4 regions of the Cobetia sp. 1CM21F genome follow, and region 3 is predicted to be linked to each of the others. Evidence: predicted binding sites of a transcription regulator. Region 3 holds the regulator's gene; each other region holds the start of a gene.
What was found. The regulator FNR, encoded in region 3, switches genes on or off when oxygen is low (the NO sensors DNR and NnrR bind a similar motif). The targets are predictions, from matches to a motif close to TTGATNTANATCAA.
Positions count from the first base shown of each region.

Region 1 (6,038 bases), on a different contig from region 3:
GTCGCGGCCTGCTCGTGACGGACCAGAATGTGCTGGACCTTGTCCTGGCGGAACAGGGCGTCATAGATATGCAGCGCCGCCCCACCGGGATAGCCGTAAATATATTCCACGCCCTCGTCATGCAGGGCGCGGGCGATCATGTCAGCGCCGGAAAGCAATTCCACTTGGTTATTCTCCCCTGGAGGTCTCGAGTGCGTCCGGCGGCAATGCGCAAGCCGGATCGAGTGCGACCTGAATGTCGCTACCGCAGAAATTGCGGCACCTGATGCCAAACCCTGGCGTCTGCGGCCCGGTTAGGGCCTGCACTCTTATCACATCGGTTGGATGCGGTCGGGGCTGATGGCCGGTCGGTACGGTTGGCGTACCCGGACCGGCGTATCCTTTGACAGGCGGACAGCGACTCAGCGTCTGTCCTTCACGCGGCGCTTCGAGGGTCGCCCGAATGGCCGCGCCCGCAATCAGGAATGGTCAAGAGTCCAACAGCCGCAAGGGGCTGTCAACTCAACCTTACGCCAGTGTGCGCCGCCTGCGCCAAATGCCACACCGATAACAACGAATCCGGCCATAAGCGTGCGTAAAACCTCACCAATGGCGATAAATTCGCAATTTTCTGCTTCGTGAATTTCAGCCTGCCTCACACCGGGTTGTCTTTTTGCGCCCGGGCGGCAGACACCAAAACGCCCCACCGCAAGCGGAAGGGCGTGCTTCCGTCACGGTGGGGCGTCACTCACGGGCGCACGAATCAGCGCGTGAAGGTCAGCTCCCCGCCCTCTTCGCCGACATGGATGACGTCACCGGGCATGAAGTCACCGCCCAGCAGAGCCTGGGCCAGCGGGTTCTCGATGCGGCTCTGGATGGCGCGCTTGAGCGGGCGAGCGCCATAGACCGGATCGAAGCCGGCCTTGGCCAGCAATGCCATCGCCGGGTCGGTAATCTCGAAACCGAGATCGCGCTCGGCCAGACGCGCCTTGAGACGCTCAAGCTGGATGCCCGCGATGGAGGCGATCTGCGCCTGTCCCAGCGCATGGAACACGACCACTTCATCGATGCGGTTGATCAGCTCCGGGCGGAAGTGATTGCCGACGACTTCCATCACCGCCGTCTTCATGTCGTCGTACTGGAAGGCCGCCTTGCGCTCGGCACGCTCATCGGCGCTTTCCGTACTGCCCTCGCCTTCCGCCAGCTCGCCATTGAGGCCGCTCATGCGCTGGATCATTTCCGAGCCCAGATTGGAGGTCATCACGATCACGGTGTTGCGGAAGTCGACGGTGCGCCCCTGACCATCGGTCAGGCGGCCATCTTCCAGCACCTGCAGCAGGATGTTGAAGACATCCGGATGGGCCTTCTCGACCTCGTCGAGCAGCAGCACGGAGTACGGCTTGCGGCGCACGGCCTCGGTCAGATAGCCGCCCTCTTCATAGCCGACATAGCCGGGAGGCGCGCCGATCAAGCGGGCCACGGAGTGCTTCTCCATGAACTCGGACATGTCGATGCGCACCATCGCCTCTTCGGTGTCGAACAGGAAGTTGGCCAGTGACTTGCAGAGCTCCGTCTTGCCGACACCGGTCGGGCCGAGGAACAGGAAGGAGCCGTTGGGACGATTCGGGTCCGACAGCCCAGCGCGTGAGCGACGCACCGCATTGGACACCGCGATCACCGCCTCGTCCTGGCCGATCACCTTCTCGTGCAGCGCCTCTTCCATGCGCAGCAGCTTGTCACGCTCGCCTTCGAGCATCTTGGCGACCGGAATGCCGGTCCAGCGCGAGACGACCTCGGCAATCTCCTCCTCGGTGACATTGGAGCGCAGCAGCACGTGGGCGGAGGTATCCGCCTCGCCTTCGCCGGCTTCGCTGATCTGCTTCTCGAGTCCCGGAATCACGCCGTACTGCAGTTCCGACATGCGGCTGAGGTCGCCGGCGCGGCGCGCCTGCTCCAGATCGATACGCGCCTGCTCCAGCTCGGCCTTGAACTGGGCCGCGCCCTGGATGCTGGACTTTTCGGCCTTCCAGACTTCATCGAGGTCGGCGTATTCCCGCTCCAGCTCCGAGATCTGGTCCTCAAGCGCCCCGAGGCGCTTGAGCGCCGCCTCGTCGGTTTCCTTCTTCAGCGCTTCACGCTCCATCTTGAGCTGGATCAGGCGGCGGTCGAGACGGTCCATCTCCTCCGGCTTGGAATCCAGCTCCATGCGGATGCGTGACGCGGCCTCATCGATCAGGTCGATCGCCTTGTCCGGCAGCTGGCGGTCCGTGATGTAGCGCGATGACAACCGCGCGGCGGCGATGATGGCACTGTCGGTGATGTCGACCCCGTGATGCACCTCATAGCGTTCCTTCAGGCCACGCAGGATGGCGATGGTGTCTTCCTCGCTGGGCTGGTCGACCTGCACCTTCTGGAAGCGGCGCTCCAGCGCGGCGTCCTTTTCGATGTACTGACGATACTCGTCAAGCGTGGTGGCACCGACACAGTGCAGCTCGCCACGCGCCAGCGCCGGCTTGAGCATGTTGCCGGCATCCATCGCGCCTTCGGCCTTGCCCGCGCCGACCATGGTGTGCAGCTCGTCGATGAACAGGATGACCTGGCCTTCTTCCTGCGCCAGCTCCTTCAGCACCGACTTGAGGCGCTCCTCGAATTCGCCGCGGAACTTGGCCCCCGCCAGCAGCGAGCCCATGTCGAGAGACAGCACGCGCTTGTTCTTGAGACCTTCCGGCACCTCGCCATTGACGATACGGCTGGCCAGCCCTTCGACGATGGCGGTCTTGCCGACGCCGGGCTCACCGATCAGCACCGGGTTGTTCTTGGTGCGACGCTGCAGCACCTGGATCGTGCGGCGAATTTCCTCATCGCGCCCGATCACCGGATCGAGCTTGCCGTCCCGCGCGCGCTCGGTCAGATCCAGGGTGTACTTGTTGAGCGCTTCACGATTGTTCTCGGCATCGGCGTCACCCACGGCTTCACCACCGCGCAAGGCATCGATGGCGGAGGTCAGAGCGGGCTTCTTGATGCCCGAGGAGGTGAACAGCTTGCCGAGATCACCGCCCAGCTCCAGCGCGGCCAGCAGCGCGAGCTCGGAGGCGATGTATTGATCGCCGCGCTTCTGCGCTTCACGATCGGCCAGATTCAGAAGCTTGCCGAGGGCCTGCGAGGGCGCGACATTGCCGTCGAACTGGGACACGGTGGGCAGGTCATCCAGCTGGCGCTTGAAGCCACTCATCAGGCTGGTGGCATCGCCGCCCGCCTTGTTGACCAGTGCCTTGAGGCCGCCATCGCGGTCTTCCAGCAGAGCCAGCAGCAGATGCTGCGGGTAAATTTCATTGTGGCCTCGCCCGACGGCGAGCGACTGGGCATCCGCCAGAGCGTTCTGCAGCTTGCTGGTGAGTTTGTCGATGCGCATGGTGCCTTCTCCTGAGAGTCATGGCGGTACTCCTTTTCTCAGGAGCTTCGCCTGTAACATTTCGTATCTGACTCTCAAGATGGGGGCTGGCGCACGGCTTTCAAGGCAGGATTCGCCGCGCTGCAGCATGTTGTGGCATTTGCCTGATCCAGGTCAGATTCCCGCCGCCACGACGACGACCCGCCGCCCCCGCCGGCCATCATCTTTGCCAGACACAGAAACGCCCCGCCAACCTGAGACATCAGGTTGGCGGGGCGTTTGTGGGTACTGCATGTCGAGCTGGCGGAATGCGCTGATCCAAGTCCCGATCAGAGATTCCTCATCAGCCCCTCAGCGCAGCCAGATCACCGTGGCGAGGCGTCCGGTCACGCCATCATCCCGCCGGTGGGAATAGAAGCGGGATTCAGAAGCGGTACAGAAGTGGCCGCCACTGACATGACCGACCCCGGCACGCTCGAGACGCAGGCGTGCCAGCTTGTAGAGATCACCCATGTAGTGACCGAGCCGGTAGGGGCTGGCCTCGAAGGCATCATCGGCCTCGGGCAGATCCGCGATGAAGGCATCACGCACCTCGGGGCCGACCTCGAACTGCGCATTGGAGATCGCCGGGCCCAGCCAGGCCATCAGCTCGCCGGGGTCATCACCGAGACGCTCGATGGTGGCTTCCAGCACGCCTTCGACCAGCCCGCGCCAACCCGCATGCGCCACGCCGACGCGCGTGCCCTGCCGATCACAGAACAGCACCGGCAGGCAGTCCGCCGTCATCACCACACAGGCCTGCCCGGTGCCGGTACTGATGCAGGCATCCGCCCGTGGCGGCGCATCCGGCCGGTCCTCGCCATGGCAGACATCGAAGGCATCCACCACCTGAGTGCCGTGCACCTGATCCAGCCACGCCAGCGGACGGCCATCATCGACCTCCGCGGCGAGCAGCTCACGCACCTGCGCCACCATCGCCGGGTCATCGCCGACATGCAGCGCCGGATTGAAGCCGGCATACGGCCCCTGGCTGGGGCCGCTCTCACGCGTGGTCACGAAGGCCTGCACCGGGCTCGGCGCGGGCCAGTCCGGTAGTATCAGGGTCGGGCGTAGACTCTCGTCGTGCATAACCTCTCCTTGTGCGGCGTGTCGCGCGAGCCTGCCGCCTCAGCGAGCGATGTCTTCCTTGAGATAGTCGATCAGCACCAGCATGTCGCCCGGCATCTCGGCGCGGAATTCGACTTCCTTGCCCGTGATCGGGTGGATGAAGGCGAGACGACGGGCATGCAGTGCCTGACGCGGGAACTGACGCAGCAGCTCCTTGAGCGGGTCACTGGCCCCCGGCGGCAGCTTCAGACGCCCGCCGTAGACCGGGTCTCCGACCAGCGGATAGCGCTGGTGCGCCATATGCACGCGAATCTGGTGGGTACGCCCGGTTTCCAGCTTGCAGCGGATATGGGTGTGACCCCGGAAACGCTCCACCACGCGGAAGTGGGTGACCGCCGGCTTGCCACTGTGAGTGACGGCCTGACGCTTGCGGTCCTTGGGGTGACGCCCGATGGGCGCATCCACGGTGGCACCGGAGGTCAGCACGCCCGTGACGACGGCATCGTACTCGCGCGACACGGTACGGGCCTGCAGCTGCTCGACCAGGTCCGCCTGGGCGGTCAATGACTTGGCCACCACCATCAGGCCGCTGGTGTCCTTGTCGAGACGGTGCACGATGCCGGCACGCGGCATCATGGAATTGCCCGGACAATGATGCAGGATGGCGTTGAGCAGCGTGCCATCGTGGTTACCCGCGCCCGGGTGCACGACCATGCCGTGCTCCTTGTTGATGACCAGCACGTCGTCGTCTTCATAGACGATCTCGAGTTCGATATCTTCCGGCTCGTGGCTGACTTCTTCTTCAAGCTCGGCGGTCAGGGCCAGACGTTCACCGCCATAGACCTTCTCGCGGGGTTTGACGGCGGCACCGTCGAGGGTCAGCGCACCGGTCTTGATCCAGTGCTTGAGACGCTCGCGGGAATAGTCGGAGAAGATCTCGGCGCAGGCCTGATCAAGGCGCATGCCAATCATCGCCTCCGGGATCCGCTCTTCGCGGTTGATGGTGTCTGCCATATTGCTCTCTGAGGCCGTTTCGCACGAAAGGGCCTTTGCTTTATAGTGAGTGCGGATCGGCGGATTCTAGCATGCCCGCCATGGATTGCCCGAGATGAGGAAACCGATGCGCGCCCTTCCCTTGACTGCCCTCGCCCTGGCCAGCACCTTGCTGGCTGGCTGTGCGTCCAACGAGCCGGCACCGGATCTTCAGGAGCAGGACCTGTATCGTCAGGCCCAGGTTTCCCTGGATACCAGCCGCTTCAACTCCGCTGTGCAACAACTTGAAGCCCTGGATACTCGCTTCCCGTTCGGCAGCTACGCCGAACAGTCGCAGCTGGAGCTGATCTACGCCTATTATCAGGTCGACAACTGGGAGGCGGCACGCGCCGCGGCCAGCCGTTTCATTCGCCTGCACCCCGATCACCCGCAGGTCGATTATGCCTACTACATGCGTGGACTGGCAGCGTACAGCGCGGGTCGTTTCAGCCTGGAATCCCTCGATCTGATCGATATTTCCAAGCGTGACCTGGGCGCGACACGCGATGCCTATGTCGACTTCGGTGAG
Region 1 covers NZ_JALNTQ010000008.1:5,732-11,769, forward strand. Annotated here, with positions in the region: gene MSG32_RS17000 (acetolactate synthase 3 large subunit) at 1-164, opposite strand, end outside; gene clpB (ATP-dependent chaperone ClpB) at 743-3,391, opposite strand; gene pgeF (peptidoglycan editing factor PgeF) at 3,722-4,498, opposite strand; gene rluD (23S rRNA pseudouridine(1911/1915/1917) synthase RluD) at 4,538-5,491, opposite strand; gene MSG32_RS17020 (outer membrane protein assembly factor BamD) at 5,598-6,038, shown strand, end outside.
Region 1: clpB (ATP-dependent chaperone ClpB) is a predicted target of FNR. The motif match lies at 3,535-3,548, and genes of this name have one in related genera.

Region 2 (6,038 bases), 240 kb from region 3:
TCTCCAAGGGCGGCTTCGCCGGTGGCTTCGGCTCGCTCTCGGTGCCGCTGATGGCGCTGGCCATCGGGCCGCTGGAAGCCGCCGGTATCCTGCTGCCGCTGTTGCTGGTGATGGACTTCCTGAGCTCCCGCGCCTGGTGGGGCAAGCAGCTGTGGTCGGAGGTGCGCATCATCCTGCCCAGCGCCGCCATCGGCATCGCGGTGGGCGTGGTGCTGTTCGATGAGCTGGACGAGAACATGATTCGCGGGCTGCTGGGCGTCATCTCTCTGCTGTTCGCCGCCTATATGCTGTTCAAACCGACAGCCAGCAAACCGCTGCCCCGCTGGCTGGCCATTCCTGCCGGAGCCACCGCCGGCTTCACCAGCTTCTTCGCCCACGCCGGCGCCCCGCCCTACAACCTGTACATGATTCCGCGCCAGCACCCCAAGGAGACCTTCATTGCCACCACGGTGATCATCTTCGCTGGCATGAACCTGATGAAACTGGGCCCCTACGTGGCGCTGGGCGAGATCAACCTCACCAGCCTCTCCACCTCGCTGCTGCTGGTGCCGGTGGCCTGGGCGGGGGTCAGAAGCGGCCTGTGGCTGCAATCCCGCGTCAACGAGAAGCTGTTCTTCCGCCTGATCATCATCGCGATGGCGCTGGTGGGTGTGCAGCTGATCTACAAGGCCTGGGGCTGACGGCCACAAGGCCCATCACGCCCTGACGATCACTGCCGCCAGCCATTGAAACTCCCGGTACGGCCCTTGAGACCGAGCGCTGGAAGCCCCCTTGAGAACGATCGAGACAACGCCATGACACACCACATCAGCTACTACCACGCCCATCTCTATTACACCGATGAGCAGAGCCTGGCCGCCGCTCGCGAACTGGCGGCCCAGGCCGAACAGCGCTTCACGCTGCGCGTCGGGCGCTTCCACCAGCAACCGGTCGGCCCGCACCCGCTGTGGAGCTGTCAGCTGTCCTTCCTGCCTGAGGAATTCGGGCGCATCATCCCGTGGCTGGCACTCAACCGCGGCTCGCTGGATATCTTCGTGCACGCCGGCACCGGCGATGACCTCTTCGATCACACCCAGGGCGTGATGTGGCTGGGCAACTCGCATACGCTGAATCTCGCTGCCTTCGCCAGCGAGTGAGACCGCGGCAAGCATTGAGCCCGCGGCAAGCATTGAGACCCGGACGATGGTTGACGCCCACCGCGGGTCTGACACGCTATCATCGCCTGACACCACTGACTCAAGGATGCCCCCATGACGCGACTGCGCCGCCTTCCCTCTCGTGCTGCCCTGCTGGGTGTGATCGCCTCAGGCCTGCTGTTGGCCGGCTGTGATGACAACGAGGTCGGGGATGTCTCGCTGGGCCTGTTCACCACCAAGGACATCAAGATCGAGAGCCTGATCGACCCCAAGGTGCCGGGCGTGACCTGCCATCTGAGCAACATCGAGGCGGACCTCGACTTCTCCGATCCCTCCGACATGAGCATCGCCTGCCGCCAGACCGGCCCGATCACGGCGGAGATGATCGCCGACATCGATACCTCCAAGAGTGGCGAGGAGGTCTATCGCAAGTCCAAGAGCGTGCTGCTCAAGAGCCTCAAGATTCGTCGCATTCTGGATCGCGACTCCCAGAGCCTGCTCTATATCGCCTACAGCACCAAGGAAACCAGTGGCAGCTTCAAGCATGCACTGAGCAGCGTGCCGCTGTGGGGCAGCGACGCCTGGCAGGCACCGGCAGCGCAGTGAGTCGCCTCGGCGCCTGAATCAAGCGCCGACTCATCAAGCTCTGATTAATCAAGCCCTGACTCATCAAGCGAAAGCTTCACCATCATCCCTTGAAGTTGTGGGGTGTCGCTCCAAGGTCTTGTGCAACGGCTAGCCAGCCGGATTTTCATTCGCATGACGCAAAGGAGTGACACACGATGTCGAGCCCGGAGCACAAGCAGAAGATCTGGAAGCTGATCAAGGATGTGAAGGTCGGCATGTTGGTGACGCAAGGCGACGGCATGCCCCACGCCCGCCCGATGCATCTGGTGCAGGATGACTACGACGGCACCCTGTGGTTCTTCACCCGCGCCAGCGCCGAGAAGGTGTTTGAGGCCAGGAAGGACAGCGAGGTCTGCCTGAGCTTTTCCGATCAGGATGATGGCGTCTACGTGTCGCTGAGCGGTCATGCCAATCTGCACCGCGATCAGGGCCTGATCGACAAGTTCTGGAACCCGTTCGTGGCCGCCTGGTTCCCGGAAGGCAAGGATGACCCCGACGTCACCCTGCTGGAGATCTCGGTGCAATCCGGTGAGCACTGGAAGGCCAAGGAGAGCAAGGCCTATCAGCTCTACGAGGTGGCGCGTGCCAACCTCGACAAGGACCACACCCCGGACATGGGCGAGAACGAGAAATTCGGCACGGTGTAAGCTAAAGCCCGAGCTCGTCAGAGAGAGCTCTTTGCAGTGCCCGCGTGAGAGTCAACGCACACGGCCATGCCAGACACGACAACGCCAGCCCTCGGGCTGGCGTTGTCGTGTCTGGCAGCCTGCCGCTTCCAGCAGGCCTGTCATCGGTGGTGAGGATTCAGGCCAGCGAACGCCTCAGGCCTTCATGTCGAGCACGATGCGCCCTTCGATCTTGCCGTCGATCATGCGTCCGAAGATGTCGTTGATGTCCTCGAGCTTGCCGGTCTGCACGGTGGCGGCGACCTTGCCTTCCGCGGCGAAGTCCAGCGCCTCCTGCAGGTCCTGACGCGTGCCGACGATGGAACCACGCACCGTGATGCCATTGAGCACGGTGGAGAAGATCGGCAGCGGGAAGTCGCCCGGCGGCAGGCCGTTGAGCACCAGGGTGCCGCCACGGCGCAGCATGTTCTGGGCCTGATCGAAGGCCTTGGGCGACACCGCCGTCACCAGCGCCCCATGCGCGCCGCCGATCTCGCGCTTGATGACGCTCGCCGGGTCTTCCTTCATGGCATTGACGGTCACGGTCGCACCCAGACGGCGGGCCAGTTCCAGCTTGGCATCATCCACATCCACCGCCGCCACGTTCAGGCCCATGGCGCGTGCATACTGCACCGCCATATGTCCCAGCCCGCCGATGCCCGAGATCACCACCCACTGGCCGGGGCGGGTGTCGGTCATCTTGAGTCCCTTGTAGACCGTGACCCCGGCGCACAGCACCGGCGCGATCTCCACGAAGCCCACGCTGTCCGGCAGTCGGCCGACGTAGCCTGCGTCCGCCAGCGTGAACTGGGCAAAGCCGCCATTCACCGAGTAGCCGGTATTCTGCTGGCTCTCGCACAGCGTCTCCCAGCCACCCAGGCAATGCTCGCAGTGGCCGCAGGCCGAGTAGAGCCAGGGCACCCCGACACGGTCGCCTTCCTTGACGTGGGTGACGCCCTCGCCCACCGCGGCGATGGTACCGACGCCCTCATGGCCGGGAATGAACGGTGGATTGGGTTTCACCGGCCAGTCGCCATGCGCGGCGTGCAGGTCGGTATGACAGACCCCGGAGGCGGCGACCTCGACCAGAATCTCGCCACGTCCCGGTCGCGGTACCGCGACCTCCTCGATCACCAGCGGTGCACCGAATTCACGTACCACGGCGGCTTTCATGCTGTTATCCATGACGTACTCCTCATCCATTGAAGACTGACGAACATTCAAGAAAGACGGACATTCAAGACAGACGAACCAGCAGAGTTGCGGCGGAGAGTTGCGGCGTAGAGTGTGGGCTTGCGCCTGCATGCGCCAGCGCCCATGCCGGCGTTTTTTCCAGCGCCCATGCCTGCGCTCAGACCAGCGCCAAGCTTGCCTCTCCATTGAAACCGGACGCAGCGCTCCCTGCCCTGCGCCAGATCAAGCAATCGGATCTGGCGCGGGCATCGATGTCATTTTCTCAAGCAAGAATCGCGGGAGGCGTGCAGCACCACCAGTCGCGGTGGCGCTGCCAGACAGGCCTAGAAGAAGCCGAGCGGATTGATGTCGTAGCTGACCAGCAGGTTCTTGGTCTGCTGGTAGTGCTCCAGTGCCATCTTGTGGGTCTCGCGACCGACACCGGATTTCTTGTAGCCACCGAAGGCGGCATGGGCGGGATACTGGTGGTAGCAGTTGGTCCACACGCGACCGGCCTGGATGCCGCGCCCCATGCGGAAGGCGACGTTCATGTCGCGGCTCCAGACACCGGCGCCGAGACCGAATTCGGTGTCATTGGCGATGGCCAGCGCCTCGGCCTCGTCACGGAAGGTGGTGACGGCCACCACCGGCCCGAAGATCTCCTCCTGGAAGACACGCATCGAGTTGTTGCCCTTGAGCAGGGTCGGCTGGATGTAATAGCCGTTGGCCAGCTCGTTCTCCAGCTGCTCGCTGCTGCCACCGGTGAGCACCTCGGCGCCTTCCTCACGGGCGACATCCATGTAGGACATGATCTTGTCGAACTGCTCGCGGGAAGCCTGGGCGCCGACCTGCACGTCGGTGTCCAGCGGGTTGCCGCGCTTGATGGTCTTCACGCGCTCCATCACCCGGGCCATGAAGTCGTCGTAGATGCTTTCCTGGATCAGGGCGCGTGACGGGCAGGTGCACACCTCGCCCTGATTGAAGAACGCCAGCACCAGGCCTTCGGCGGCCTTGTCGATGAACTCGGGTTCGGCATTCATGATGTCGGCGAAGTAGATGTTGGGCGACTTGCCGCCCAGCTCCACCGTGGAGGGGATGATGCTGTCGGCGGCGCACTTGAGAATGTGCGAACCCACGGGAGTGGAGCCGGTGAAGGCGATCTTGGCGATGCGCTTGCTGGTCGCCAGCGCCTGACCGGCCTCGGCCCCGTAGCCGTTGACGATATTGAGCACGCCCGCCGGCAGCAGGTCACCGACCAGCTCCGCGAGCACCAGAATCGAGGCCGGGGTCTGCTCCGCCGGCTTGAGCACCACGCAGTTGCCGGCCGCCAGCGCCGGGCCGAGCTTCCAGGCCGCCATCAGGATCGGGAAGTTCCACGGGATGATCTGCCCGACCACACCCAGCGGCTCATGGAAGTGATAGGAGACGGTATTGGCATCGATGTCCGCCGCGGTGCCTTCCTGGGAGCGCAGGCAACCGGCGAAGTAACGGAAGTGGTCCGCCGCCAGCGGGATATCGGCGTTCAGCGTCTCGCGCACCGCCTTGCCGTTGTCCCAGGTCTCGGCGACGGCCAGCATCTCGAGGTTCTGCTCGATGCGATCCGCGATCTTGAGCAGGATGTTGGAGCGCTCCTGCACCGAGGTCTTGCCCCAGGCAGCGGCTGCCTTGTGGGCGGCGTCCAGCGCGAGGTCGATATCCTCCGCGCTCGAACGCGGGATACGGCAGAAGGCCTCGCCCGTCACCGGGCTGACATTGTCGAAGTACTCACCCTTCACCGGCTCGACGAAGCGACCGCCGATATAGTTGCCGTAGATATCCTTGAACGTGACCAGCGCATCGGCGCTGCCCGGGGAGGCGTAGATCATGGCGAACTCCTGTTGGCCGGATTCACGAGTGGCGCTCGTGATCGACGGCCTGTTGTTGTCGTTGCTGCGCAGTCGTTGTCGTTACTGAAAAGTCGTTGTCGTGTCAGCGAAACGCCTGTGTTGGCCCTTCTGCAGTGGCCCCGTTGGCGCTGACTCGCTGCCCGATCCATCAAGAGGTACTTGTTCAGGCGACTCTCACAGTCTTGACCACCGACGCCAATCGCGACATGCCCCCATGGGCGGAGACCGTCTCATCCCTTGGGAGGAGAAAAGGAGGGAGAAACGAACGCCGCCATACCGCGAAGGCCGCAAGGCACGACACCACGCCATGACGTTATGCTCAGGATATCGCCCGCCACCGGCCAGGAGCCTCCATGTACCGTCTGTTGATCGCGGATGACCATCCGCTGTTCCGTGATGCCATCAGTCGTACCCTGAGTCTGAGCGTCGCCGATGCCCCCACGCCGCCCTACGAGCTGCTGCAGGCCGCCAGTCTCGCCGAGACGCTCAGCCTCATCGACGCGCATGCCGATAGCCTCGACCTGCTGCTGCTGGATCTCGACCTGCCTGAC
Region 2 covers NZ_JALNTQ010000003.1:362,104-368,141, reverse strand. Annotated here, with positions in the region: gene MSG32_RS12840 (sulfite exporter TauE/SafE family protein) at 1-680, shown strand, start outside; gene MSG32_RS12835 (DOPA 4,5-dioxygenase family protein) at 795-1,136, shown strand; gene MSG32_RS12830 (CreA family protein) at 1,251-1,742, shown strand; gene MSG32_RS12825 (pyridoxamine 5'-phosphate oxidase family protein) at 1,919-2,410, shown strand; gene adhP (alcohol dehydrogenase AdhP) at 2,585-3,613, opposite strand; gene MSG32_RS12815 (aldehyde dehydrogenase family protein) at 3,946-5,466, opposite strand; gene MSG32_RS12810 (response regulator transcription factor) at 5,841-6,038, shown strand, end outside.
Region 2: adhP (alcohol dehydrogenase AdhP) is a predicted target of FNR. The motif match lies at 3,835-3,848, and genes of this name have one in related genera.

Region 3 (6,038 bases):
GATGAGCGTTTCGGCCCCGCGTCACCGCGTGAGCGGGTGGTGTCACACGACAGTCTTGCCGGACGTCAGTGGGAGGATGAAGTCAAGCCGGTGATCGAGACGCGCTGCGTGGTCTGTCATGGCTGCTACGACGCTCCCTGTCAGCTCAAGATGTCATCGGCCGCCGGGATCGATCGCGGCATGAATCCGGCGCCGGTCTACGATGGCACGCGCTTGCTGGCGGCCAATCTGACGCGCATGTTCGAAGACGCGGACACCACCGAGCAGTGGCGCAGCATGGACTTCTCGCCGGTGCTCAATGAGCGCTTCGACTCTCCGGCCGCCAATCTGGAGGGCAGTGTGCTGTTCCGTGCGCTCAGCCAGAAGCGCAAGGCGCCGCTGCCGGTGACGGAAGATGGCCTGCTGCCGGAAGACCGCTTCGACCTGTCGCTCAATCGCAGTCAGGTGTGTGCCCCCGTCGAGGGCTACGACAAGTTCGCCGAAGACCATCCTGACTGGGGCATGCCCTACGCCCTGCCACAGGTCAGCGATGAAGAGCACCGCACGCTGGTGAACTGGCTGGCCAAGGGTGGCGCGATGACCGGTCCGGCACCGCTGCCCCAGGCGCTGATGCCGCACATCGAGCAGGCCGAGCGCTTCTTCAATGGCGACAGCCTCAAGCAACGCCTGATGAATCGCTATATCTACGAGCATCTCTTCCTGAGCCATGTGTATTTCCCGGGCATCAAGGGCGCGGACGGACGGCCGATCTTCTTCAAGCTGGTGCGTTCCAGCACCCCGCCGGGCGAGCCGATCAAGCGAATCTCCACGCGCCGTCCCTACGATCCACCCTACGCCTCCTACACCGGCGATGAACGCGCGAGCCTGCCTCATGATGAGGCCGGGCGCCCGCGGGTCTATTACCGTCTGTGGCAGGAGCGCGCGACGATCCTGGCCAAGAATCATCTGCCCTATGCGCTCGATGATGCTCGCTTCAAGCGCTGGCAGGCGCTGTTCCTGACGCCGGATTACCCGGTGGATGACCTGCCGGATTACGACCTCAAGACGGCCTCGAATCCTTTCCTGACCTTCGAGGCCATTCCGGCCGAGTCACGCTATCGCTTCATGCTGGATGAGTCGCAGAACACCATCATGGGCTTCATCAAGGGGCCGGTCTGTCGCGGGCAGGTCGCGGTGGATGTGATCAATGATCACTTCTGGGTCGGTTTCACTGACCCGAAGATGTTCAGCCACCCGGAAGTGGAACGCACACTGGCCGAGGAAGGAAAGAATCTCAGCCTGCCCGCCGAGCAGAGCAGCAATGCGTTGCCGATCAGCTCCTGGGTCAAGTTCGAGAGCAAGCAGACCGCCTATCTCAAGGCCAAGCAGCGCCTGATGTCCCAGGCCTATCTCGATGGCGATCTGCGCCTGGATGAGCGGGTGCTGTGGGACGGCAGCGGCTGGACCGACGGCCCCGGCCAGGGGCGCAACCCCAACGCGGCCCTGACCATCTATCGTCACTTCGACAATGCGGCGGTGATGAAGGGGCTGGTCGGTGGCGTGCCCAAGACGGGCTGGATCATCGATTACCCGATGCTGGAGCGCATCCACTATCTGCTGGTCGCCGGCTTCGATGTCTATGGCAATCTCGGCCATCAGCTGGTCACCCGTCTGTACATGGACTTCCTGCGCATGGAAGGCGAGAACAACCTGCTGGTGCTGTTGCCGGCAGGCGAGCGCCAGGCGGTGCATGACAGCTGGTATCGCGACGTCAGCCCCGGCCTTGGCGAGCTGCTGTTCAAGAAGCCGCCGCAGTTCGATGCGCCCAGTGGCATCGTCTGGACGCCGCAGGAGCTGTCATCGCCGAACCAGGCTCGCCTTGGGCTGATGCGGCGCATGCAGGAGCGCCTCGCGCCGGAACTCGGTCATGAGCGCAGTCTGAGCAATGTCGAGGATGAGCATGTGCGACATGAGCTGCAGGCCCTCGCTGCGGTGCAGGGAGTCTCGGCCAGCCTGATGCCGGAGGTGACGATCGTCGCGCTGGAGGAGGGCACTGACGACTCGCCACGCCTTTACAGCGTGCTGCGCAATTCCGCCCACGCCAACATCACCAGCCTGTTCGATGAGGAGAAAAATCGCCGTCCTGAGGAAGACACTCTCGATGTCTTGCGGGGCGTGGCGGGCGATTACCCGAATGCCTTCTGGCGTCTGACGCCTGACACCCTGACGGGGCTGGCAGAGCGGGTGGCGGCACTCGAGACCGAAGAGGACTATCGCGCCCTGCAGGCCGATATCGGGGTACGCCGGACTGATCCGCGCTTCTGGGAGTTCTCCGACAGCGTGCTGCGCACCAACTATGCTGATCGCCCTGTCGAAGCGGGCCTGCTGGACTATAACCGCCTCGAGAACCGCTGATCGCCAGCGAAGGCCGAGACAAGCCCTATTGTCATGACTGTCTGGGCTGCCAGGACTGTCAGGGTTGTCAGGACGACTGACGACTGGCCTGACAGAAAGAAGAAGCCCGCCACGCAAATTGCGTGGCGGGCTTCTGTCTTGTGTGGTGCCGACATGGCGCCCTGGCGGCGGATCAGCGCAGTGTCGCTCAGCGTGATGTGCTGTCAGCAGGCGTCATCAGCGACCGCCCTGACACTCGCCTTCGGCCAGTTCGATCAGGCCATCCAGATGCAGGATATGCACCTCGCGGGCACGAATGTCGACCAGCCCCTGGGTCTGGAAGCGGGTCAGGATACGGCTGATGGTTTCGACGGCAAGCCCCAGATAGTTGCCGATATCGGCGCGTGCCATCGAGAGGCGGAAGCTGTACGGCGAATAGCCACGACGACGGAAGCGCTGTGACAGGTTGACCAGGAAGCTCGCCAGCCGCTCATCGGCTGTCTTGCGCGACAGCAGCATCATCATGCGGCGATCTTCGTGCAACTCCTTGCTCAGGCTCTTGAACAGCTGGGTTCTCAGTTCCGGCATCTGCTCCGAGAGCGCATTGAGGCGGTCGAAGGGAATCTCGCAGACGGTGGTGGTCTCCAGCGCCACGGCGGTGCCGGGATAGCAATTGCTGTCGATGGCATCGAGCCCGGCCAGCTCGCTGGGCAGGTAGAAGCCGGTCAGCTGCTCCATGCCGCTGTTTTCATTGGTGATCTGCTTGAGACTTCCGGAGCGCACCGTGAAGACGCAATCGAAGGCATCGCCCTGGGTGAAGAGCACTTCCCCTTTTCTGAGTGGCGCGCGACGGCGGATGATGGCGTCAAACTGGTCGATATCTTCCATGTTCAGTGCCAGTGGCAGGCACAGTGAACTCAGCGAACAGGTCTGGCAGCGGGCTTCATGGGCGCGCAAGCGGTGTGATGCCTGTGCATTGGCCGTCATGGTGACTCTCCTGAGGAATGTCACCGCTACCCCTGGGGCAGGGCAGCGGGAGGGGTCTTTCGGGCGCAACGAACGGTGGGGCGGGGCCTTGTCGCCCGCCGCGACCCTGCTCAGTCGATGTGAATCGAGCGGCCAGGGTCTGAGCGCTCATCGGCTGGGGCAGTGCAATTTCGTGACGCCATAATATTAGATTTTATTAATTCATTATCCTGCCCAACCCATGGGCGTTGCAAGGTGTGTGAACTTTAGGCCTGGTTGGCCCCGCATGACCATACCGCGACGACCTGCCTCAGCCAGCTGCGCCGAGCAGCAGGATCAGTGCGGCGGCCAGCGTCGCCAGTGCCAGTATGCCCCAGGCGCGTGGCGCTGGTGTGTCAGGCTGACGTACGCCGTTGATGCGATGTTCCTGCATGGGGCCATCGCCTTCGCGCTCGTCGCTGTCAGCGCTGGCGGCGCGCGAAAGACTGCCCAGGGCCAGCATGGCGAACAGCACCAGGCTACCCAGCGTGAGGGCCAGCACCCACAGATTCCAGAACAGGGGGAGTCCAGTTGTCTCCAGCAGATTCATGTCGTGTCTCCTGTGCGGTGTCCTGTCATGGGTCGCGGCTGGCGATGTCGCTCGCGGGGGCGGCCTGCTGCAGGTAGGCGAGCAGCGCCGTGATTTCGGCAGTGCCACGCACGTCATTGGGGGCGGCGAGAATCTCGTCTTCCGCGTAGGGCACGCCCAGGCCTTGCAGGGCTCGCATGCGTGCCGCGATGCCTTCGCCGCTCAACGCCCGCTCGAACAGCCACGGGTAGGCGGGCATCGCTGAGCCCGGCACCTGACTGCGCGGGTCATTCAGATGCAGACGCTGCCAGGCATCGTCATGCTGCGCAGGCAGCTTGCTCAAATCCGTCCCCCAGCGCTCGACGCCCCACAGCGAAGGGCGGTCGTAGTAGCGCGCCCGGGTGGTCGTCGCAGCGCCGTGGCGCGCCGTATCGCCCGGTAGATCGCGCACCATGCGTGTGTGGCATTGCTGACAGCCCTCGCGTTGGTAGATGCGCTGGCCCTCCAGCGCCAGGGCGCTCAGCGGTTTGAGGTCTTCGGGTGCGCTGGCGAGGCTGGGGTGAGCCCCGAGCGGCACCAGCTGGGCAAGGGCGCCGAGGCTCATGGTGAGCAGGCATAGTGCCGTCATCAGGCCGGCGTGACGTTCGAGCAGGACATGTCTCATGCGTAGTGCCCTCCCGAGGATGTGGCAGGGGGCGTGGTAGAGGGGGACGCAGAGTGCATGGCAGACTCTGATGATGCCTTGTGCGAGCCGGAGCTCAGGTGCTGGCGCTCATGAGCGGCTTGGCGTTCGCTCTTTTGATCAGCCAGGGTGCGCATCACATTGAGGAGCATCAGCAGCAAGCCGAGCGCCCAGCAGGCGAGCCCGCCCAGCGAGATCATCATCGGCATGCGGGCCGCTTCCAGCACCTCGCTCAAGGTGTATAGCGGCCTGCCGTCATCTGCCAGCACATGCCACATGCTGCCTTGAAGCAGCGTGGTCGCCCAGCTGGCGGCAACGCACAGCAGGGTGCCGATGATGACCAGCAGGGCATGAGTCTTGAGCAGCGCGAGGGAGCGCATCGGGGGCAGCAGGTGATAGGCCATCACGATGGCGACTGTCGCGACCACCCCCAGGCTTGCTGCCGGCGACAGACTGTTGGCGGCACTGAAGGTCAGGGCATTGAGGGTCGGCAGTGACAGCAGGCTGTATTCAAGAACCGCGAGGGCGAAGCTGACCAGAGCTGCCGCCAGCAGGCAGATCAGCGGATCCCGGCGCAATGAGTGCCAATTCTCCTTGAGTGTCATCAGGCCATTGAGGCTGAGTGCCAGCCCCGGCGCCAGCAGCAGGATGCCCATCGCCATGCCCAGCGTCTGGCTCCAGGCCGGCAGGGCGCTCGCGAACAGCAGCGGAGCACCTCCCCATGTCACCAGCAGCACCAGCATCCAGAAGCTGGTGGTCGCCAGCCGATGCGAGTAGAGCGGCAGCCGCGAGCGGCTCGTGACCATGTGATGGAGCAAGGCAATGAGGCCGAATGCGAACATGCCGCCGGGGAGTGGCCCTGCCTGCCAGCGCTGAATCAGTGCCTCGAGGCTGCCCGTGAAGAGCGGTATCGATTCCAGCAGGCCGACCGGCACGCTGAGCGAGATCAGCACATGCTGTATCAACACCAGCATCAGGCCGGCGATGAAGTACCAGCAGGCCACCGGCAGGCGGCGCAGCGTGCGCTGTTCCAGCATTGTGAAGAAGACCCACGCCACGGCCAGCCAGGCGAGGGTCATCAGGAGATCGACGAGCCAGGGCGCTTCGGCCATGTATTGGCCCGAGGAGTAGCCTGCGACAATCGCCAGTGCGCCGAGCGCGACCACGGCCTGCCAGCCGAGGAAGGTGAAATGCATCAGCTTGAGCGTGAAGGGAGTCAGTGCGATATCCGCTATCGCCGTCTCGGCGTCCGCGCGTGATTCGCGTTGCAGGACACTGTGCATGGCGATGGAGTAGCCGCCGGCGATCACTGCCGAGCCGCCCAGACCGAAGAGCAGCAGGTGGTGCTGCAAGGGAGCGAGGCGGCCGTAGCTCAGCCAGGCCACTTCCGGCCCCAGCGAGGGCCATAGCCAGATGAGGTTGAGCCACACCGCCAGACAGAGGCTGAGC
Region 3 covers NZ_JALNTQ010000003.1:120,764-126,801, forward strand. Annotated here, with positions in the region: gene MSG32_RS11860 (fatty acid cis/trans isomerase) at 1-2,394, shown strand, start outside; gene fnr (fumarate/nitrate reduction transcriptional regulator Fnr) at 2,611-3,360, opposite strand; gene MSG32_RS11870 (hypothetical protein) at 3,650-3,928, opposite strand; gene MSG32_RS11875 (cbb3-type cytochrome c oxidase subunit II) at 3,954-4,571, opposite strand; gene MSG32_RS11880 (cbb3-type cytochrome c oxidase subunit I) at 4,568-6,038, opposite strand, start outside.

Region 4 (6,038 bases), on a different contig from region 3:
AGGTGGCCTATCGTCAGGTTGCCCCGCAGCTGCCGGCGGATGTCGCCCATCGCCATGTGTTCGGCTGGTTCTATCTCGGCGCACTGGCGCTGGTGATCGTGATGTTCCTGCTGTTCGGCAGTACCGACAAGCTGCCGTCGCAGCCGGTGCACTTCGTGGTGCTGGGCTGGCTGGGCATCGTGGCCTCGGGGCTGGGCTACTTCCTGTGGAACAAGGGCGCGACGCGGGTCGATGCCGGCACGCTGGCGATCATGAACAATGCGCTGGTGCCGGCGGGCCTGCTGGTCAATCTGCTGATCTGGAACCGCGACGCCGACCTGGCGCGTCTGGCGCTGGGTGGGGCGGTCATCGTGGCGGCCCTGGTGATCAATCAGGTGTGGGCGCGTCGCCGCGAGCAGGCCCTGCGCATGGCCTGAAAGGCTGTGCCATGGACGAATTCAGGCATCGCACCTCAATCAGCCCTCGCCCTGTGCGAGGGCTTTTTGCAGGTGAGCGGTGAGGCGCGCCAGTATGTCCTGCTGGCGGGGAATCTCGTCAGAGGGCCGTGCAGCGTTCTGCGTCACTTCCTCGCCGAGCTGGGCCGCATTCAGACGCAGGCCGGACTGTTCGGCATTGAACAGGCTGCCGGGCAGGGTGGCGATGCCTGCGTTCAGCAGGTCCTGATGCAACTGCTCCAGCTGCTGTGCCTCAAGGCTGGGCAGGCCACACCATTGCAGATAGCCGCCACTCGGCGGCGGCAGCCAGACGCTGTCGCCCAGCGCTGCGCTCAGGTGCGCGCGCAGACGCTCCAGGCGCCTCGCATAGCAGCGTCGCATGCGCTGCACGTGGCGGCCGTAATCCCCGCTGGTGATCAGTTCGCTCAGGGCAGCATGCATCCATGGCATGTCGCCCATGCCATTGGCCCAGCGCGCCCGAATCATCGCCTGCAGCCCCAGTGGTGACTCCTGCTCGGGCCGTGACAGCCACAGCCAGCCGCAGCGGGTGCGGGGGTCCAGCGTCTTGGAAAATGATCCGAGACTGATCAGCGCAGGCATCGGCCTGTCGGCATGGCGGTGGGCGAGGTCGGCCAGCCACGGCTGGCGGGTATCGAAACTCAGCTCGGCAAAGGTGGTGTTCTCGACCAGCAGGATGGCGTGGCGTGCCGCCAGTGCCAGCAGGCGGTGGCGATCTGGCGTGCTCAGCTGCCCGCCCAGGGGATTGTGGCCATCCGCGGTCACGATCAGGGCATCCAGCGTCAGGGCGGGCGTCTTGTCATCATGATGTTCGAGCAGACGCTCGAGCGCCGCGACATCCAGTCCCTGGTGCGCGCGGGCCGGAATGGCGATCGCCTGATGGCCCTGGGCTTCAATGGCGGCCACGATGCCGAAATAGCCCGGCGCTTCGACGCCGACCCGACAGCGGCCCTTGGCGGCACGCAGCTGGCCGAGCAGCAGTGACATGCCATGCTGTGCCCCCTGGCTGATCAACAGGGCGTCGCTGTCACAGGGATGGCCGTGGTGGCTGAGGTGCTGGGCGATGGCGGTGCGCAGCGCACTCGAGCCCGGCGGCAGGGCATAGGCGCTGGGGTGCTGGGCATGCGCCCCGAGCTGAGTGCGCGCCAGACGATACAGGCGTCGCACGGCGGGGGCGTCCAGCTCCGGGTGAGCGGCACCCAACGGCGCCAGGCGCGGATCACTGGCATTCGCCATCGCCTGCCAGGCCGGGTCACTGATGGTGAGTGTGGTGATGGCGCGCGGCCTGTGATGTGATTCTCGCTGCCCGTGCTGTCCGTGCTGCCCGTGCTGCGCTACGCCGGGATGACGAGATGAAGTCGGGCTGGTCTGTGAGCCGGTATTCAGGTCATTCGTATCGTGAGCAGCCTGCGTCGCTGGCGCGACCCGATAGCCGGCACGCGGTTCGGCGATGATCAGGCCCGCCGCCTCCAGCTCGCCATAGGCACGAATCACGCTGTTGAGGCCGAGCCCCGCCTGCGCCGCCTGCCGCCTGAGCGAAGGCAGGCGCTGTCCTGCGCTCAGTTTGCCCGTCGCCATCTGGGTCTTGAGTCGCTCGACCAGCTGCTGATAGCGCGGCAGCGTCGCGGCTGTGGCGCCTGAGTTGGTGGTTGAGTTGATAGCGGGGCCTGCAAGCGAAGGGCGGCTGGCGGACGAAGCGTGCTCGGCGGATGACATGCCTGTCTGTACCCCTTGAAATGGTGATTATCTGTATCTTGTGCCCCCTTGAGGGTTCGCGGCAAGCTGAAGGCTCATGTCGTGGTCCCGTCGGTGCACGTCCTGCACCTGCCCCCGGACCGATCGCTTGTCATTTCTCTCGCTGGAGTCTGCGTGATGTGGATGCCACTTTGCTTCGTGTTTCTGTTCGCCAGCGGCTTCATCGCCGCGCGCTTCGGTACCCTGGACGCTGAACCCTTCACCTTGCTGCTGGTGCGCAGCCTGCTGGTGCTGCCGGTGCTAGGGTTGATTCTATGGCTGCGCCGCAAGCCGCGTCAGTGGGGCCGGCGCAATGACCGTCTGGCGCAGATGGGCATTGGCATGCTGTTGCATGGCGCCTACCTGGGCGGCGTGTTCGCGGCGGTCAAGGCGGGGCTGCCGGCGGGCCTGACGGCGCTGCTGGTCAGCCTGCATCCACTGGTGACGGCGGCCTTGTCACTGCCGCTGTTCGGCGTGCGGCTGGGCGCTAAGCAGTGGGCGGGGCTTGGCTGTGGCGCCATTGGCGTCAGTCTGGTGCTGGGGGCAGGGCTTGCCAAGGATGGCGCGGGCACCCTGGAGTGGCCGCTGATCGGGCTCGTCTGGTGCCTGGTGGCGCTGATCGGCGTGTCCAGCTCGACGCTGTGGCAGAAGCGGGTCTCCGGGCGCATGGGGCTGGTCGAGGGGCTGATGTTCCAGTATCTCGGTGCGGGCGCGGTGTTCGTCGTCGCCGCGACCAGTGTCGGCAGCTTTGCCTTTGACCCCACGCCGCGTCTGCTGCTAACCATGGCCTGGCTGGTGATCGCCATCTCGGTCGGTGCCATCTGGCTGCTGATGCTGATGCTGGAACGGGGCGAGGCCCATCAGGTCGCGCGCACCTTCTTCCTGGTGCCGCCGTGTGCCGCGCTGATGGCATGGTGGCTGTTCGATGAGCAGTGGGCCGCGCTGATGGTGGCGGGCGCGGCACTGGTGGTGCTGGGCCTGGTGCTGGACCGCCCGCGTCCGGGCAAGGTGAGCAAGGCGCCGGCGGAGGACGTCACGCCGCCTTCGCCTTCAACTCCCTCAACGCCCTCAACCTCAACAGCTTCAGCAACTTCCAAGGCCTCGGTAACGAACAGTGGGCAAGCCGCCCCGCGCTGAGGCGTGCCGAGCGCACAACTCACAACTCACCAAGTACAAAGCACCAAGTACAAAGCACAACGCCCCGCCGGCCCGAGATGGGCTGGCGGGGCGTTGTCGTTTCTGGCCAGTCAGAAGCGCTAGCCAGGAAGTGGCTGATCAGAAGCGATAGCTGATCCCGGCCATGGTCACGATGGGGTCGATCTCGACCTTGTCGTTGACGCTGCCCGCCACGGTGACATCGGAATCGATATCCAGATACCAGGCGGCGACGTTGGCCGCCCAGTGCTCGTTGATCACCAGATCGACACCGATCTGTGCGGCCGCGCCCCAGCTGTCATCCATCTCGAGTTTGGTGCCATCGTCGAGGGTTTCATCGGAGAAGTGGGTGTAATTGACGCCCGCGCCGATGTAAGGCTGGATGCGCGATTCACGTCCGCCAAGCGGGTAGTACTGCAGTGTCAGGGTCGGCGGCAGGTGATCGACGGAACCGGCCTTCTGGCCATTGAGCGAGATGTCGTGGTCGAAATCCTGCGCCGCCAGCAGCTCGATACCGAAGGTGTCGGTGAAGCGATAGCCGAGAGTGAAGGCAAAGGCGCTGTCATCATCGACATCCACGTCGGCACCGATGGCATCGATGCGACCGTTGTCACTCTTCGGCGAGACCTTGGCGACCCCCGCACGCGTCCAGAACTGCCCGGCGCCGTAGTTGAGAGAGCTGTGAGAGCTGTGAGAGCTGGCATTCAGCGAGTCGGCGGCCATGGCCGGTGCGGCGCCGAGAGTCGCGAGGCTGGTGAGGCCTGCCAGTGCCAGAAGCTGCCACGGGCGTGCTGCAGAGCGCGGGCTACGCGAAGTCAGGTGCGCGGGGAGGGAGGCTGAGCGAGTGACGACGTCGGACATGATGGCTCCTGAAGGATGGCGGGAAACAATGCCCCCATTCTAGGTAGCCGAATTTCGAGAAATTTGATCTGGGGCAAGAGTTTACGGGCGTTCTTGCTTGGTCAGGGACGTGGTTGATCCAGGTCAATTTCTGCGCCGCGCCGGCGAAGATCGGCCATGTAGCCGTTGGCTGCCCACAACGAAAACGCCGCAGACCCGAAGGTCTGCGGCGTTTGTGTGTGATGCCCATCTGGCGCCTGGACGGCTCGGCGTTGCCGAGCTCCATCGCTGACGCTTTAGTAAATGATGCGGCATCACACGGCTTGCCAGGTACTCGCTGGAGGCATGTTCACGCCTCGTGCAAGAACTTAGAAGCGGTAGGTGACACCGGCACCGACAGTGACCGGGTCCAGCTCGGTGTCGTTCACGTCCTGACCGGCGATCTTGGTATCGGCCTTGACGTCGGCGTAACGAGCGAAGCCGTTGACGGCCCAGGCTTCGGTGATCTTGAGGTCCACACCCAGCTCGGCAGCGGCGCCGTAGCTGTCATCGATGTCCATGCTCTGGCCACCGGCAGACTCACCGGAGAAGTGGGTGTAGTTCAGGCCGACACCAGCGTACGGCTGGACACGGGCTTCAGTACCGCCCAGCGGGTAGTACTGCAGCATCAGGTTGATCGGCATCTGATCGAAACCACCGGCGCTGTTTTCCCAGTCAGTGCTGAATTCTTCAGTGGACTGCAGGGCGATGGCCAGGTTGTCGTGGAACATGTAGCCCACGGAACCGGCGAAGCCAGACTCGTCCTTGGCGATCAGACCGTTGCCGTTGTTGCTCTTGCCGTCGACCTTGGCAACGCCACCGCGCAGGAAGATGTCACCCTTGCCATAGGCCATGGCGGATTGTGCGCCCATTGCCATGGTGCCGGCGATAACAGTAGCGGTCAGGATCTTGATAGCTTTCATGTGTAGTTCTCCTTGAAGCTTGGCTTCGTGAGCTGCCTGTCAGCAGTGCCTCGCTACCCTACGGCTTGGGCCGTGTGCTCTGCGTGGCTGCGTCGATCAGGGGACGCTGCGAACTATAAAAAACAGCGTTCTGTTTGGCAAGCATTTTTTTAGAACGTTGTTTGAAAACTTATTAGGCGTCCTGTTAGCGGATGTTACCGATTATTTCAGGGAAGTTTAATGTCTCACGAGTGAGACTTGTGATGACGCATTCGAGCGACATCCCCATTCATCCTCGCGCAAGGTGACCAAGACCTTGGTCGCATGCCGTGCGCGAGGTTAGTACTCACTACGCCAAAGATCGTCACCGGGCTCTGCAGGCTCAGCGACGCTTGCGTGCGGCGCGTGCTTCCAGCTCTTTCAGCCACTGACTGACCTCGGCGCTCTGCGCATCCGCATCGTGATAGACGGCAAGAAATTGTCGCCATTCATCGTGCTGCCAGCTCTTCAGGCGGCGCCACAGCACGTAGAGATCGCGCAGGCACTCGTGGCGGCGCAGCACGAAGCGGCGCGTCTTCTCGAGGTCGATGATGACGGCGTCCATCTGCCAGGTGCTGTCCGGCGACTCACTCGGCGGGCGACTCAGGAAGAGGTGCTTGGGGAACAGGCAGCCATGCATCAGGCCAGCCTGATGAATCTCGCGAACGAGGCGGGCGCTGGCGGTAATGACCTGAGAGCGCATGCCGGCGTCGAGCTCTGACCAGCGTTCATGCCAGTGGTCCAGATCATCGCGCCCGGCGAGATCGAAGGTGATCAGGATGGCGCGCCATTCCCGGCCAGCACGCCGCTCGCCGTACCAGCCGGCGTCCACTGCCGGTATTCCCAGCGCGTGATAGTGGCGGATGGCACGCCATTC
Region 4 covers NZ_JALNTQ010000002.1:667,524-673,561, reverse strand. Annotated here, with positions in the region: gene MSG32_RS08495 (carboxylate/amino acid/amine transporter) at 1-416, shown strand, start outside; gene MSG32_RS08490 (PLP-dependent aminotransferase family protein) at 456-2,168, opposite strand; gene MSG32_RS08485 (DMT family transporter) at 2,325-3,323, shown strand; gene MSG32_RS08480 (OmpW family outer membrane protein) at 3,462-4,202, opposite strand; gene MSG32_RS08475 (OmpW family outer membrane protein) at 4,550-5,143, opposite strand; gene MSG32_RS08470 (lipopolysaccharide kinase InaA family protein) at 5,505-6,038, opposite strand, start outside.
Region 4: MSG32_RS08480 (OmpW family outer membrane protein) is a predicted target of FNR. The motif match lies at 4,316-4,329, and genes of this name have one in related genera.